Regions from separate parts of the Rhizobium sp. NPDC090279 genome, predicted to be linked through region 1. Evidence: predicted binding sites of a transcription regulator. Region 1 holds the regulator's gene; the other holds the start of a gene.
The links. Region 1 encodes HrcA, which represses chaperone genes, less so after heat shock. Its sites were predicted from a motif close to GTTAGCACTCNCNNNNNGNGAGTGCTAAC; they were not measured.

Region 1 (6,333 bases):
ATCCCGTTTTTGCTGATCGTCTGGGGCCAGACCCATATTGCCAGCGGCCTCGCCTCGATCCTCAACGCTACCACGCCGCTCTTTGCCGTTGTCGTCGCCCATGTCCTGACGGAGGATGAGAAGATGACCGGCAATCGCCTGATCGGCGTCATCGTCGGCTTTGTCGGCGTGGCCCTGATGATCGGCCCTTCGGTGCTCGCAAGCCTCGGTTCCAACGTGCTGGCGCAGCTCGCCGTGCTGGGCGCGGCCTTCTCCTATTCGCTGGCCGGCATATTCGGCCGGCGGTTCCGCCGCATGGGGCTGGCGCCGATCATTCCTGCCGCCGGTCAGGTGACGGGCTCGGCCATACTGCTTTTGCCGATCGCGCTCTTCGTCGATCGCCCCTGGACGCTGGCAATGCCCTCGACCGAGGCCTGGCTCGCTCTCGCCGGTCTGGCCATCCTGTCGACCGCCGTCGCCTATGTGCTGTTCTTCCGCATCCTCGCGACAGCCGGCGCCACCAACCTGATGCTGGTGACCTTCCTTATTCCCGTCAGCGCCATCCTGCTCGGCGCACTCGTTCTCGGCGAGGACCTGCAGATGAAGCATTTCATCGGCATGGCGATGATCGCGGTCGGCCTTGCGGCGATTGACGGACGTCTTTTCACCCTCCCCTCGAGGGGGAGGGTCGGCACGTAGTGCCGGGGTGGGGTGATCTGGGTAAACGCTGAAGCCTCGATTGGTTTTGGGGGATCACCCCCACCCGCCGCTCTGCGGCGACCTCCCCCCTCAAGAGGGAGGTGACTAACAGGCGAGGTCGGCGACGACCGAGTCGAGAACCAGCATTCCCGAAGGTGTGCAGCGCAGGCGGGAATTGCCGATCCGCTCTATGAAACCGTGTTCCAGTAAAAACGCCTCGCGCTGCGGATCGGGATCGCGGCCGGAAAGCTGCTGCCAGCGGGCGAGATCGACGCCTTCCCTGAGCCGCAGTCCCATCAGCAGTAGTTCGTCGGCCTGCTCGTCGAAACCAAGCATTTCCTGGTCGATCATGCCGTGGCCGTCGCGCTCGACCATCTCGAGCCAGCTTTCCGGCTTGCGCTCGGTGGCGGTCGCGAGCTTCTGCGGTCCCTGGGTTAAGCGACCATGGGCACCGGGGCCGATGCCGGCATAATCGCCATAACGCCAGTAGGTCAGGTTGTGCCGGCTTTCGGCGCCGGGACGGGCATGATTGGAGACTTCGTAGGCAGGCATGCCCTCGCGTTCGGTAATTTCCTGCGTCGCCTCGTAGAGCAGCGCCGATTGGTCGCCGTCGGGCACGATCAGCTTGCCGGCCTTGTGGAGGCCGTAGAAGGGCGTGCCTTCCTCGATCGTCAGCTGATAGAGCGAGAGGTGATCGACCGCATAGGAGATCGCCTCCTTCAGTTCTCGTTCCCATTCCTCGACGGTCTGGTTCGGGCGGGCATAGATGAGATCGAAGGACATGCGCGGAAAAATCTCGCGCGCCAGCCTGATCGCCTTCAGCGCATCCTCGACATTGTGCAGACGGCCCAGGAATTTCAGGTCGCGGTCGTTCAGCGCCTGCACGCCCATGGAGACGCGATTGACTCCGGCGGCGCGATAGCCGCGAAAGCGCTCCGCCTCGACACTCGATGGATTGGCTTCCATGGTGATTTCGATGCCATCGGGCACATGCCAGGTCTTGGCGATGCCATCGAGGATCGCGCCGACCGTTTCAGGCTTCATCAGCGATGGCGTGCCGCCGCCAAGGAAGACGCTGGTCACCGTCTTCGGGCCGCTGATCATCCGCATCGTCGCCATTTCCTTCAGGAAGGCGGCGGCGAAACGCTCCTGATCGACAGGCTGATGGCGGACGTGGCTGTTGAAATCGCAATAGGGACACTTGGCCGCGCAAAAAGGCCAATGCACGTACACGCCGAAACCGGGTTCGCCGGTATCGGGCAGCAATTGCGCTCCGCGCATCAGGTCCTCAGTATCCACGATTTCCACGAACTAAGCTTACGCCTCCAGGCAGGTTTCGACAAAGACCTTGAAGGCCCGGGCGCGATGCGAGAGCGCCTGCTGATCGCCGGGCTTCCAGTCATGCTTCTCTTCGGCGCTCATTTCGCCAAAAGTGGTCTCGTATCCCTCGGGCTGGAAGACCGGGTCGTAGCCGAAGCCCTGCGTCCCGCGCGGCGGCCAGACGACGGTACCTTCGACTTCGCCGCGGAAAAGCTCGGTATGCCCGTCTGGCCATGCCAGGCAGAGCACGCTGACGAAGCGCGCCGTGCGGCTTTCCGGCGAGGTCGCGCCAGCCCTTTCCAGCGCCGTCTCGACCTTCCGCATCGCCATGGCGAAATCGCGCGTGCCGTCGGCCGTTTCGGCCCAGTTGGCGGTATAAACGCCGGGATCGCCGCCAAGCGGATCGATGACCAGACCGGAATCGTCCGAGAGTGCCGGCAAGCCCGAAGCCTGCGCGGAGGCCAGCGCCTTGATCGTGGCATTTTCCTCGAAGGTGGTGCCGGTCTCGTCCGGTTCGATGAAATTGAGATCGGCGGCGGACTTGGCAGCAAAACCCAGCGGGCCGATCAGGTCGCGGATTTCCTGGATCTTGCCGGCATTATGGCTGGCGACGACGATGGTCTTGGTATCGAGCTTGCGCATGTGCTGTCCTGTCAGAGGCCCCAGATGCGGGGTTCGGCGCATTCCAGGCTGTTGCCGGCCGGATCGCGGAAATAGATCGATCGGCCGCCGTTCGGCCAGTGAAAATCGGCTTCGATATCGACACCGGCAGCCTTCAGCTTCCGCGCCATCGCTTCGATATCGTCATTGTCGAGGCGGAAGCAGACGTGACCATGCCCCTTCGTGCCATGCGGCGGCACGGGTAGGGCGCCCGGCTCGTGCGGCTTCACGGTCTCCTCGCTGTTGAAGATCAGCAGGACGCCCGGCCCGCAACGATAGAAGACATGGCGGTTGCCGCCACGCGAAATCCTCTGCAGTCCGAGTATGCTTCCGTAAAAGACTTCAGCCGCATCGAGATCGTCCGCATAGAGTGCGGTTTCGAGGACGCCTGCGAGGGCCGGGTCAGCCATTCAAAATATCCTCAGGCGATGGCCTGCTTCTGCAGATCCACCAGTTCGGCAATGCCGTTCTTGGCAAGATGCATCAGCGTGGCGAATTCCTCTTCGCTGAAGGGGGCGCCTTCGGCGGTTCCCTGGATCTCGACGATGCCGCCCTTGCCGGTCATGACGAAATTGGCGTCGGTCTCGGCCGAAGAATCCTCAAGGTAGTCGAGATCGATGACAGGCTGACCGGCGAAGATGCCGCAGGAGATGGCGGCGATGTGATCCTTCAGCACGCGGTCGACCTTGACCATGTTGCGGCTTTCCATCCACTTCAAGCAGTCGTAGAGCGCGATCCAGCCGCCGGTGATCGATGCCGTGCGTGTGCCGCCATCGGCCTGGATGACGTCGCAATCGACGGTGATCTGACGTTCGCCGAGCTCTTTCAAATCGACGACGGCGCGCAACGACCGGCCAATCAGGCGCTGGATTTCCTGCGTGCGGCCACCCTGCTTTCCGGCTGCGGCTTCGCGCTTCATGCGCTCGCCGGTCGCACGCGGCAGCATGCCGTATTCGGCCGTGACCCAGCCCTTGCCGCTGTTGCGCAGCCATGGCGGCGTCTTGTCTTCCAGGCTTGCCGTGCAGAGCACGTGCGTATCGCCGAACTTGACCAGGCAGGAGCCTTCCGCATGCTTGGAAAAATTGCGCTCGAACGATACCTTGCGCATCTGGTCGGTTTTTCTGCCTGAAGGCCGCATTCCACTCTCCTGAATGTTCGTTGACCGCTTCTACGACCCACAGGCCGCATTTGCAAAGGAAAAGCAGGCTGGGGAGCCTCTGGGCGGCGGCCGCAGCATTTTTCCCTTTTGCCATTGCTAACCAAATGATTATATTTTGCCCAAGGCTCAACGGAATGGATCTGACAGCGAAATGGTATTCACGACATCGTCGGTCTCGGATGTCATTGCTGCACTGGACGAACGCTCCAAGGAAGTCTTCCGTCGCATCGTCGAAGGCTATCTGGAAAATGGCGAGCCGCTGGGCTCGCGCAATCTCTCCCGCTTGCTGCCCATGTCCTTGTCGCCGGCTTCCGTGCGCAATGTGATGAGCGACTTGGAAGAGCTTGGGCTCATCTATTCGCCGCATGTGAGCGCCGGCCGATTGCCGACCCAGGTGGGCCTGCGCTTCTTCGTCGACGCCTTCATGCAGGTCGGCGATCTCTCGGCCGAGGATCGCGCCAATATCGACCGGCAGGTGCGTGGCAGTAATCGCGACCAGCCGATGGAATCGATGATGTCGGAGGCAAGCCGCGTGCTGTCGGGCATTTCGCGCGGTGCCGGCCTCGTCATCACCTCCAAGAGCGATCCGGTGCTGAAACACGTGGAATTCATTCGGCTGGAGCCGACCAAGGCGCTTGCCGTGCTCGTCGGCGATCACGATCAGGTCGAAAACCGCATCATCGAACTGCCGGCCGGCACGACCTCGTCGCAGCTGACGGAAGCTGCCAACTTCCTGAATGCCCACATGACCGGCCAGACGATGCCGGAATTGCGGCGGCAATTGCAGAGCCTCAAGGAAAGCGTGCGAAAGGAACTGGACAGTCTTTCGCATGAATTGGTCGAGCGCGGCATTGCTGTCTGGTCTGGTGGCGATGACGACGGCAAGCCGACGCAGCTCATCGTGCGCGGCCACTCCAATCTCTTGGCCGAGATCGGCGGCGCCGAGGATCTGGATCGGTTGCGCCTGCTTTTCGACGATTTGGAAAAGAAGGACAGCTTGATCGAGATCCTCAATCTCGCCGAAAGCGGGCCGGGCGTGCGTATCTTCATCGGTTCGGAAAACAAGCTCTTCTCGCTGTCGGGCTCCTCGCTCATAGTTGCGCCCTATCGCGACGACGACGATCGCATCGTCGGCGCAGTCGGAGTCATCGGTCCGACACGGCTGAACTATGCGCGCATCGTACCCATGGTCGATTATACGGCCCAGCTGATCTCGCGGCTGACCCGACCGGGGATGTGATGGCTGGGATCAGTCGGGAAGGAGCATCCCCGATCCGCCCATCTCTGCCGGAAAATCCTTCTGCTTCGGCAACCCGTCTCTCAGGTGAAGCACGGTTGTCTCGTAATTGACGTGGACTGCCGGCTGAAATTCGAGGGTGGGAAGGACGGCGGCATAGACGTCGGTGACGCCCCACGGCGGATGCTCTGTCAAAAGATGGCCGCCGCAGACCGTGCACCATTTGCGCACGCTCTTTTCGGTTTTCTGGTAGCTGCCGATCTTGTCCGCGCCCTTGGTGACGTGAACGGCTTCCGGCGGCCAGAGCGAGAAGGCATTGACCGGTCCCGCCGACCATTCCCGGCAGGAGTCGCAATGGCAATAACCCATCGCCATTGGCTCGCCGTCGACGGCAATTTCCACTGCGCCACAGAAACACTTGCCTGAAAGGGATTTGCCATTAGACATTGATGTCACCCCACTCTGTGCTGAGATGCAATTCAGCATACTACTGGGGAGGAGGGTTGAACAGTCGACGTCACGAGTGGCATCAAGGAGCGGGGAGGCACGTTGCCGCCGCCGTAAAGCCGCGAATTGGCGGTTCTTCTCGACAAAGCCTTGATTTTTTCCGGCCAAACCTCGATATCGGGCACATCGTAAGACCAAGCAATTCGGAGACCGTCATGACCGACGAAACAACAAAAAACGGCCCTGACGCCACGGCGGCCGACACTTCAGCGGATTTCGCGCAGGATGCAGCCGAAACCGTCGATGCGGCAGAACCGTCTCAGCCAGATCCGGTTGAGCTGCTGAAGGCCGAGAATGGCGAACTGCGCGATCGCTACCTGCGCCTTGCTGCCGAGATGGACAACCTCCGTCGCCGCACCGAGCGCGACGTGAAGGACGCAAAATCCTATTCCGTGGCAAGCTTTGCCCGCGACATGCTCTCGGTGGCGGACAATCTGCGCCGCACGCTGGACGCCATTCCGGCTGATGCTCGCGCCGGCGCCGATGCCGGCCTGAACACGCTGATCGAAGGCGTCGAGATGACCGAGCGGTCCATGCTCTCGGCGCTCGAACGCCATGGCGTGCGCCAGCTCGAGCCGGTCGGACAGAAGTTCGATCCCAATTTCCATCAGGCCATGTTCGAAGTGCCCAATTCCGAGGTGCCGAACAACACGGTCGTCCAGGTCGTGCAGGCCGGCTTTGCCATCGGCGACCGCGTTCTGCGCCCGGCCATGGTCGGCGTTGCCAAGGGCGGCCCGAAGATCGTCGAAACGACCGAGCAGGGCGCCAACAG
Region 2 (6,333 bases), on a different contig from region 1:
TCGGCGAAATTGTTCGCGAGCGCGGTCAGTGCGGCCGTCAAGCCGAGATCGTCGAGCACGCGGGGGCGCAGATCATGCGAAAGTCGCCTGATGTCCTTGATCGCGCTGTTAAGGGTATCGATACCCTTCTCGATCGCGGTTGCGGCATCATCAACCTGGCTTCGTACCTTGCGGTTGGCGAGGTCCATGACATAGCGTACTCCGAGGAGATTCTGCGACACACCATCGTGCAATTCGCGGGCAAGGCGTGCGCGCTCCTCCTCCTGCGTATCGATCACTCTTTGCGTCAGCTCCTTGAGCCGGCCATCGGCCATGCGTCGCTCACGGAACGTCAGCAGCATACAAGTCGTGAAAACGACCAGAATGGCGGGAACGGCAATGAGTGTGACGACGATGAAGGTTCCCTTTATGTTTGCCCGCATGGCTGCGTTGGCCGCCGCGGTCTGGGTGAAAATATCGTCCAGATAGACACCGGTTCCGACAACCCAGTGCCATTTATCAAGGCCAACCACAAATGAGAGCTTGTCGGCGATGCGCCCGGTAGAAGGCTTTTCCCATTTGTACTGATGCAAGCCTCCCCCAGCTTTTGCGGTCTTGATGAGCTCCGCGATGACCCGGTCACCGTCCGGATCGGTCAAATCGAGCCAATTCCGCCCGTTCCGAAATCCCTCGCGCGGATGAACAATGTTGTTTCCATCATAGTCGTAGACAAAGAAATATCCGTCCGGGCCATAGTCAAGGGACGTCAAGATCGCGGCTACCTTGTCCTTCGCGGCCTGATCGTTCGACGCTGCGTCCCGATAGGTCGCCTGAATGGCTGACACGGCGAGGTCTGTCAGGTTGACGATTTCCGTTTCCTTCGCCTTCAGCATGTTTTGTTCGAACGTCTCGATATTGTTCTTGGCGAGACTGGTCGATTGCCAAGTAATGAAGGCGGTGATTGCCAGGATCGAAATAACGAGAGGCGCAAGCGCGAGCGCAATGATCTGGTTGCGTAGTGTCAACGATTGTTCCTCCCAAGAACCGGCGCGGAACAATGGCCCTTGTCGGACGCGAATTCAACAGCTTGTCGACAATGTTGGCACACGCAATCGGGGTGATTGCCTCGAAACAGCACGACGGCCGTGTTCGAACGGCGTCCCGTCCAGCAGCCAGCCCGCCGGCTCCGGAGAAATCGAACGCGGAGCCAAATCGCATGGGTGATGACACAAGGCGAAAAACTCTATCTACCCAACCCTTGGGTGATATCAGTCGAACGCAATGACCCGATCAAGCTCGCCGAGCGGCTGGACGCCGGCGAGCAGCGCCCTCGCCTCATCTTCGTCCTTGCGGATCTGGGCGACGAGCGGGTCCAGACCGTCGAACTTCAGTTCCGGGCGGAGATAGCCGAAAAAGGAAACGGAACAGATCTGACCGTAGAGATCGCCGCTGAAATCGAAGACGAAAGTCTCGAGCAGCGGGGCGCCATTGTCCGTCACGGTCGGGCGCCGGCCGTAACTGGCGACGGCATCCCGGATGACACCGTCGGCGGTGCGGAAGCGCACGGCATAAATGCCGGCCTTCAGCGATATCTCGGGCGGCAACTGCATGTTGGCCGTCGGGAAACCGAGTGTGCGGCCGAGCTTCTCACCGCCGATGATCGGCGCCTCGACGGTATAGCGGTATCCGAGCAGGCCGGCGGCTTGTGCCACCTCGCCGTCTGCCAGCAGCGTACGGATGCGACTGGAGGAGATGACCTCGGTATTCTCGTCGCGGAAGGCATCGATGAGCGTCACGCCGAAGCCATTGTGGCTGCCGGCATTCATCAGGAAGGCCGGCCCACCCTGGCGATCATGGCCGAAATGGAAATCGAAGCCGGTGACAACCTCGGAGGCATGCAGCCAGTCGATCAGGATCGAATGGACGAATTCATCCGCCGAACGCTGCGAGAAGGTGCGATCAAAGGGATATTCGATGACGGCGTTGAAACCGAGCGCTTCCAGAAGACGCGCCCTGAGCGGTGCGGGGGTCAGGCGGAAGACAGGCTGATCGGGCTTGAATACGGTGCGCGGATGCGGCTCGAAGGTCAGCACCAAGGCCGGAATGCCGCGCTCCTTGGCGATCTCCAATGCCCGCGTCAACACAGACTGATGGCCGCGATGCACGCCGTCGAAGTTGCCGATGGCGACCACCCCGCCCTTCAAGGCATCGGGAAGCGGCTCACGGGTCTCGTTGCGATGGAAAACGGTCATCGACTGCCACTCCCCTCAGACAAGGCGCGGCATCCACCACTTCGGCGAAGCCTGCTCGCGTGCCAGGAAGGCGCCGAGCGCGGCCTCATCCGTATGCCCGTCGACGACATATTCGCGGGCGTGGATGCCATGGCTGATATAAAGAAGATCGAGACCGTAATCGAGCGCGCCGCGCACATCGGTCGGCATGCCGTCGCCGATGGCAACAACACGCGATAGCGGAAATTCGCTCTTGACCTCGCGGGCGGCGGCAATCGCTGCGTCATAGATGGGCTGATGCGGCTTGCCGGCGATGCGCGTCTGGCCGCCGAGCCGCTCGTAATAGGCGGCCATGGCGCCGGCGCAGGGGATCATGCGATGACCGCGCTCGACCACGAGATCCGGGTTGGCGCAGATGAGCGGCACGTTGCGGGCGGACCAGGCCGTCAGCATGTCCGTGTAATCGTCAGGCGTTTCCGTCTCGTCATCGAAGAAGCCGGTGCAGACGATGCTTTCGGCCTCGCTTGCCTCGACACGCACGACATCCAGCCCTTCGAGGATGCCGGTATCGCGCTCCGGGCCGAGCAGGAATACCTTCCTCGGGCCGTCGGCGATCAGCTTGCGCGTGACGTCGCCCGACGTGATGATGCGATCGTAGACGCTATCGGGAACACCGATCGCCCGCAGCTGCTCGACCACCTTGGGAGCAACACGCGGGGAGTTCGTGATGAGCACGACGGTCAAGCCTTCGCCGCGGGCTGCTTGCAGCGCGAGAGACGCCTCTTCATACGCGGAGACACCATTGTGCAGCACGCCCCAGACATCGCAGAGCGCAACGTCATAAAGTCCGCCGATCTCGCGAAAGCTTTCGATACGCTTGCCCATGCCGTCCTCACGTCAAATAAATCACGGGCTGACATCGCAAACCGGCCGGCAAATTACAAGAGCGGCGTGCAAGGTTTTTGCGCCGCACAAGCTCAGCCGGCGAGCCGGAGCAATGAACCCGCCAAGGCCGATACGGTGAGCACGATGGCAACGCCGGCACGCCGGCGAAAGACCAGCACCGCTGCGAGCAGAAACAGCAGAAAGGCCGAGATATCAAGACTGCTCCAATCGGGCCACGCCATGCCGGCGATCGGCGCATTGACGAATTCGCCGCCCTGGAGCGCGACGCGGCGGCTCAGCAGCACCAGCCGCTCGACATTCGCAAACAGCACGTGCAGACCGAACCAGATCGACAGGTTCGCCATGACGCCGACGATGGCTGCGGTAATGGCGGCGAGAGCCGCGGAAAGCCCCGCATGGCCGCGCAGCCTCTCAATGTAGGGCGCGCCGGCGAAGATGAAGAGAAAGCTCGGCGCGAAGGTCGCCCATGCCGCAAGGCTCGCGCCGACGAAGCCGCCGAACAGCGGATCGAAGCCGAAAGGGTTGCGGAAACCGGCCATGAAGCCGACGAAACACAGGACCAGGACGAGAGGTCCGGGCGTGGTCTCGGCAAGCGCGAGGCCATCCAGCATCTCGCCCGGCTTCAGCCGAGCGTAGTGTTGCACCGCCGTCTGCGCCACATAGGCAAGAACGGCATAGGCGCCACCGAAGGTGACGACCGCCATGCGCGAGAAAAAGGAGAAGATGGCGCCGAACACGTTCGCCTGCCCGCTGAGCGTCTCCGCCACGATATCCTGCGGGCCATGCAAACTGCGCACCAGCAACAGTGGCGCCTGCCAGATCAGTATCCAACATATGATCGTCAACAGAGAGGAGCGAGCCTGGGGGCTTGCGAGCCAGCCGAAGCGAAATGCCGATGCCGCCGGGAACGATAATCGCGGCCGCCGGCGCTCCTTGCCCCATGCGCAATAAAGAACCTGTCCGTAGCCGGTAAAACCGGCCAGCAACACGACCAGGGGAAACGGCAGATCGAGGAAGAAGAGGCAGGCAAAGCTTGCGATCGCCACCACCACATGGAACCGGGTCTTGAGGGCGCGGTTGCCCAACCGGATCAACGCCTGCAGCACGATCGCCAGCACGCCCGCCTTGATGCCGAAGAAGATCGTCGCGAGCAGACCGGTGTCGTGAAAAAGGGCATAGAAGGCCGAAAGCGCCAGAATGACGAAAAAGCCGGGCAGGATGAAGAGCAGACCGGCAATCAATCCGCCGCGCCAGCCATGCAGCAACCAGCCGATATAGGTTGCGAGCTGCTGCGCCTCCGGCCCGGGCAGAAGCATGCAATAGCTGAGCGCGTGCAGGAAGCGCTCTTCGTCGACCCAACGCTTCTCGTCGACGATCATGCGATGCATGAGAGCGATCTGTCCGGCCGGGCCGCCGAAGCTCAGCAAGCCGATCTTTCCCCAGACGCGCGTAGCTTCTGAAAGCAAAGGCTTGCCGACCGGATCGAACGCCGAAACGCGGCCGTTGTGGTCATCTCTTTCCGGTGCGATCCCCAAAGCCGTTACTCCCATACTCGTCGGCGGATCGCGCCGGACATCATTTTGCCGCTTCAACACATCATGCCATCTTCGGACAGCGGCTGCCGGCGATATATGCCGAGCCATGCCCGCAGCCGTTAATCATCAGCGGAACAAGCGGATGCGCGCCGCAAAAAATTCACAGTGCTGTCCTTGACTCGTCCGGAAGCCACCCCTAAATCACGGTCGCTAGCACTCGCCAATGCTGAGTGCTAACACAGCCCATACGGATCCCCCGCTGATCCGTGAATGTCATTTGATCGAGGGATTAGACAATGGCAAGCACCAATTTCCGCCCCCTTCATGACCGTGTCGTCGTTCGTCGCGTCGAGTCGGAAGAAAAGACCAAGGGTGGCATCATCATTCCCGATACCGCCAAGGAAAAGCCGCAGGAAGGCGAAATCGTCGCCGTCGGTTCCGGCGCTCGCGATGAGTCCGGCAAGGTCGTAGCACTCGACGTCAAGGTTGGCGATCGCGTTCTGTTCGGCAAGTGGTCGGGCACCGAAGTCAAGCTCAACGGCGAAGACCTTCTGATCATGAAGGAAGCCGACATCATGGGCATCATCGGCTAATCAAGCCGGTTCCCTTTTCCGATACAGCTGACGGGCCTTAAAAGCCCGGAAAACGCGAATTCAGGAGTTTCAAACATGGCAGCTAAAGAAGTAAAATTCGGCCGCAGCGCCCGCGAAAAGATGCTTCGTGGCGTCGACATCCTCGCTGACGCAGTGAAGGTCACGCTCGGCCCGAAGGGTCGTAACGTCGTTATCGACAAGTCCTTCGGCGCTCCGCGCATCACCAAGGACGGCGTCACCGTCGCCAAGGAAATCGAACTCGAAGACAAGTTCGAAAACATGGGCGCCCAGATGGTCCGCGAAGTTGCTTCGAAGACCAACGACATCGCCGGCGACGGCACCACGACCGCAACCGTTCTTGCCCAGGCCATCGTTCGCGAAGGCGCCAAGGCAGTTGCAGCCGGCATGAACCCGATGGACCTGAAGCGCGGCATCGATCTCGCCGTTGCTGAAGTCGTCAAGGATCTCCAGGCCAAGGCCAAGAAGATCAACACGTCGGAAGAAGTCGCACAGGTCGGCACGATCTCGGCAAACGGCGAAAAGCAGATCGGTCTCGATATTGCTGAAGCCATGCAGAAGGTCGGCAACGAAGGCGTCATCACGGTTGAAGAAGCCAAGACCGCCGAAACCGAACTCGAAGTCGTCGAAGGCATGCAGTTCGACCGCGGCTACCTCAGCCCCTACTTCGTGACCAACCCGGAAAAGATGATCGCCGACCTCGAAGACGCGTTCATCCTCCTGCACGAGAAGAAGCTCTCGAACCTGCAGGCCATGCTCCCGGTTCTCGAAGCCGTCGTTCAGACCGGCAAGCCGCTCCTCATCATCGCTGAAGACGTCGAAGGCGAAGCTCTTGCGACCCTCGTCGTCAACAAGCTGCGCGGTGGCCTGAAGATCGCTGCCGTCAAGGCTCCGGGCTTCGGCGATCGCCGCAAGGCCATGCTGGAAGACATCGCCATCCTGACGGGCGGCACTGTCATCTCCGAAGACCTCGGCATCAAGCTCGAGTCGGTTACGCTCGACATGCTCGGCCGTTCCAAGAAGGTTTCGATCTCCAAGGAAAACACCACGATCGTCGACGGCGCTGGCGCC

Region 2: the regulator HrcA is predicted to act here: its motif matches at 4,861-4,889, upstream of groES (co-chaperone GroES).

What each region holds. Positions count from the first base shown of each region.
Region 1 covers NZ_JBIVYI010000003.1:298,593-304,925, forward strand. The annotation lists gene ACIQWP_RS09435 (DMT family transporter) at 1-678, shown strand, start outside; gene hemW (radical SAM family heme chaperone HemW) at 784-1,959, opposite strand; gene rdgB (RdgB/HAM1 family non-canonical purine NTP pyrophosphatase) at 1,996-2,640, opposite strand; gene ACIQWP_RS09450 (VOC family protein) at 2,652-3,068, opposite strand; gene rph (ribonuclease PH) at 3,080-3,796, opposite strand; gene hrcA (heat-inducible transcriptional repressor HrcA) at 3,969-5,057, shown strand; gene ACIQWP_RS09465 (GFA family protein) at 5,067-5,501, opposite strand; gene grpE (nucleotide exchange factor GrpE) at 5,717-6,333, shown strand, end outside.
Region 2 covers NZ_JBIVYI010000010.1:177,256-183,588, forward strand. The annotation lists gene ACIQWP_RS24735 (cache domain-containing protein) at 1-1,004, opposite strand, end outside; gene ACIQWP_RS24740 (bifunctional riboflavin kinase/FAD synthetase) at 1,248-2,231, opposite strand; gene ACIQWP_RS24745 (TIGR01459 family HAD-type hydrolase) at 2,247-3,095, opposite strand; gene chrA (chromate efflux transporter) at 3,188-4,666, opposite strand; gene groES (co-chaperone GroES) at 4,948-5,244, shown strand; gene groL (chaperonin GroEL) at 5,320-6,333, shown strand, end outside.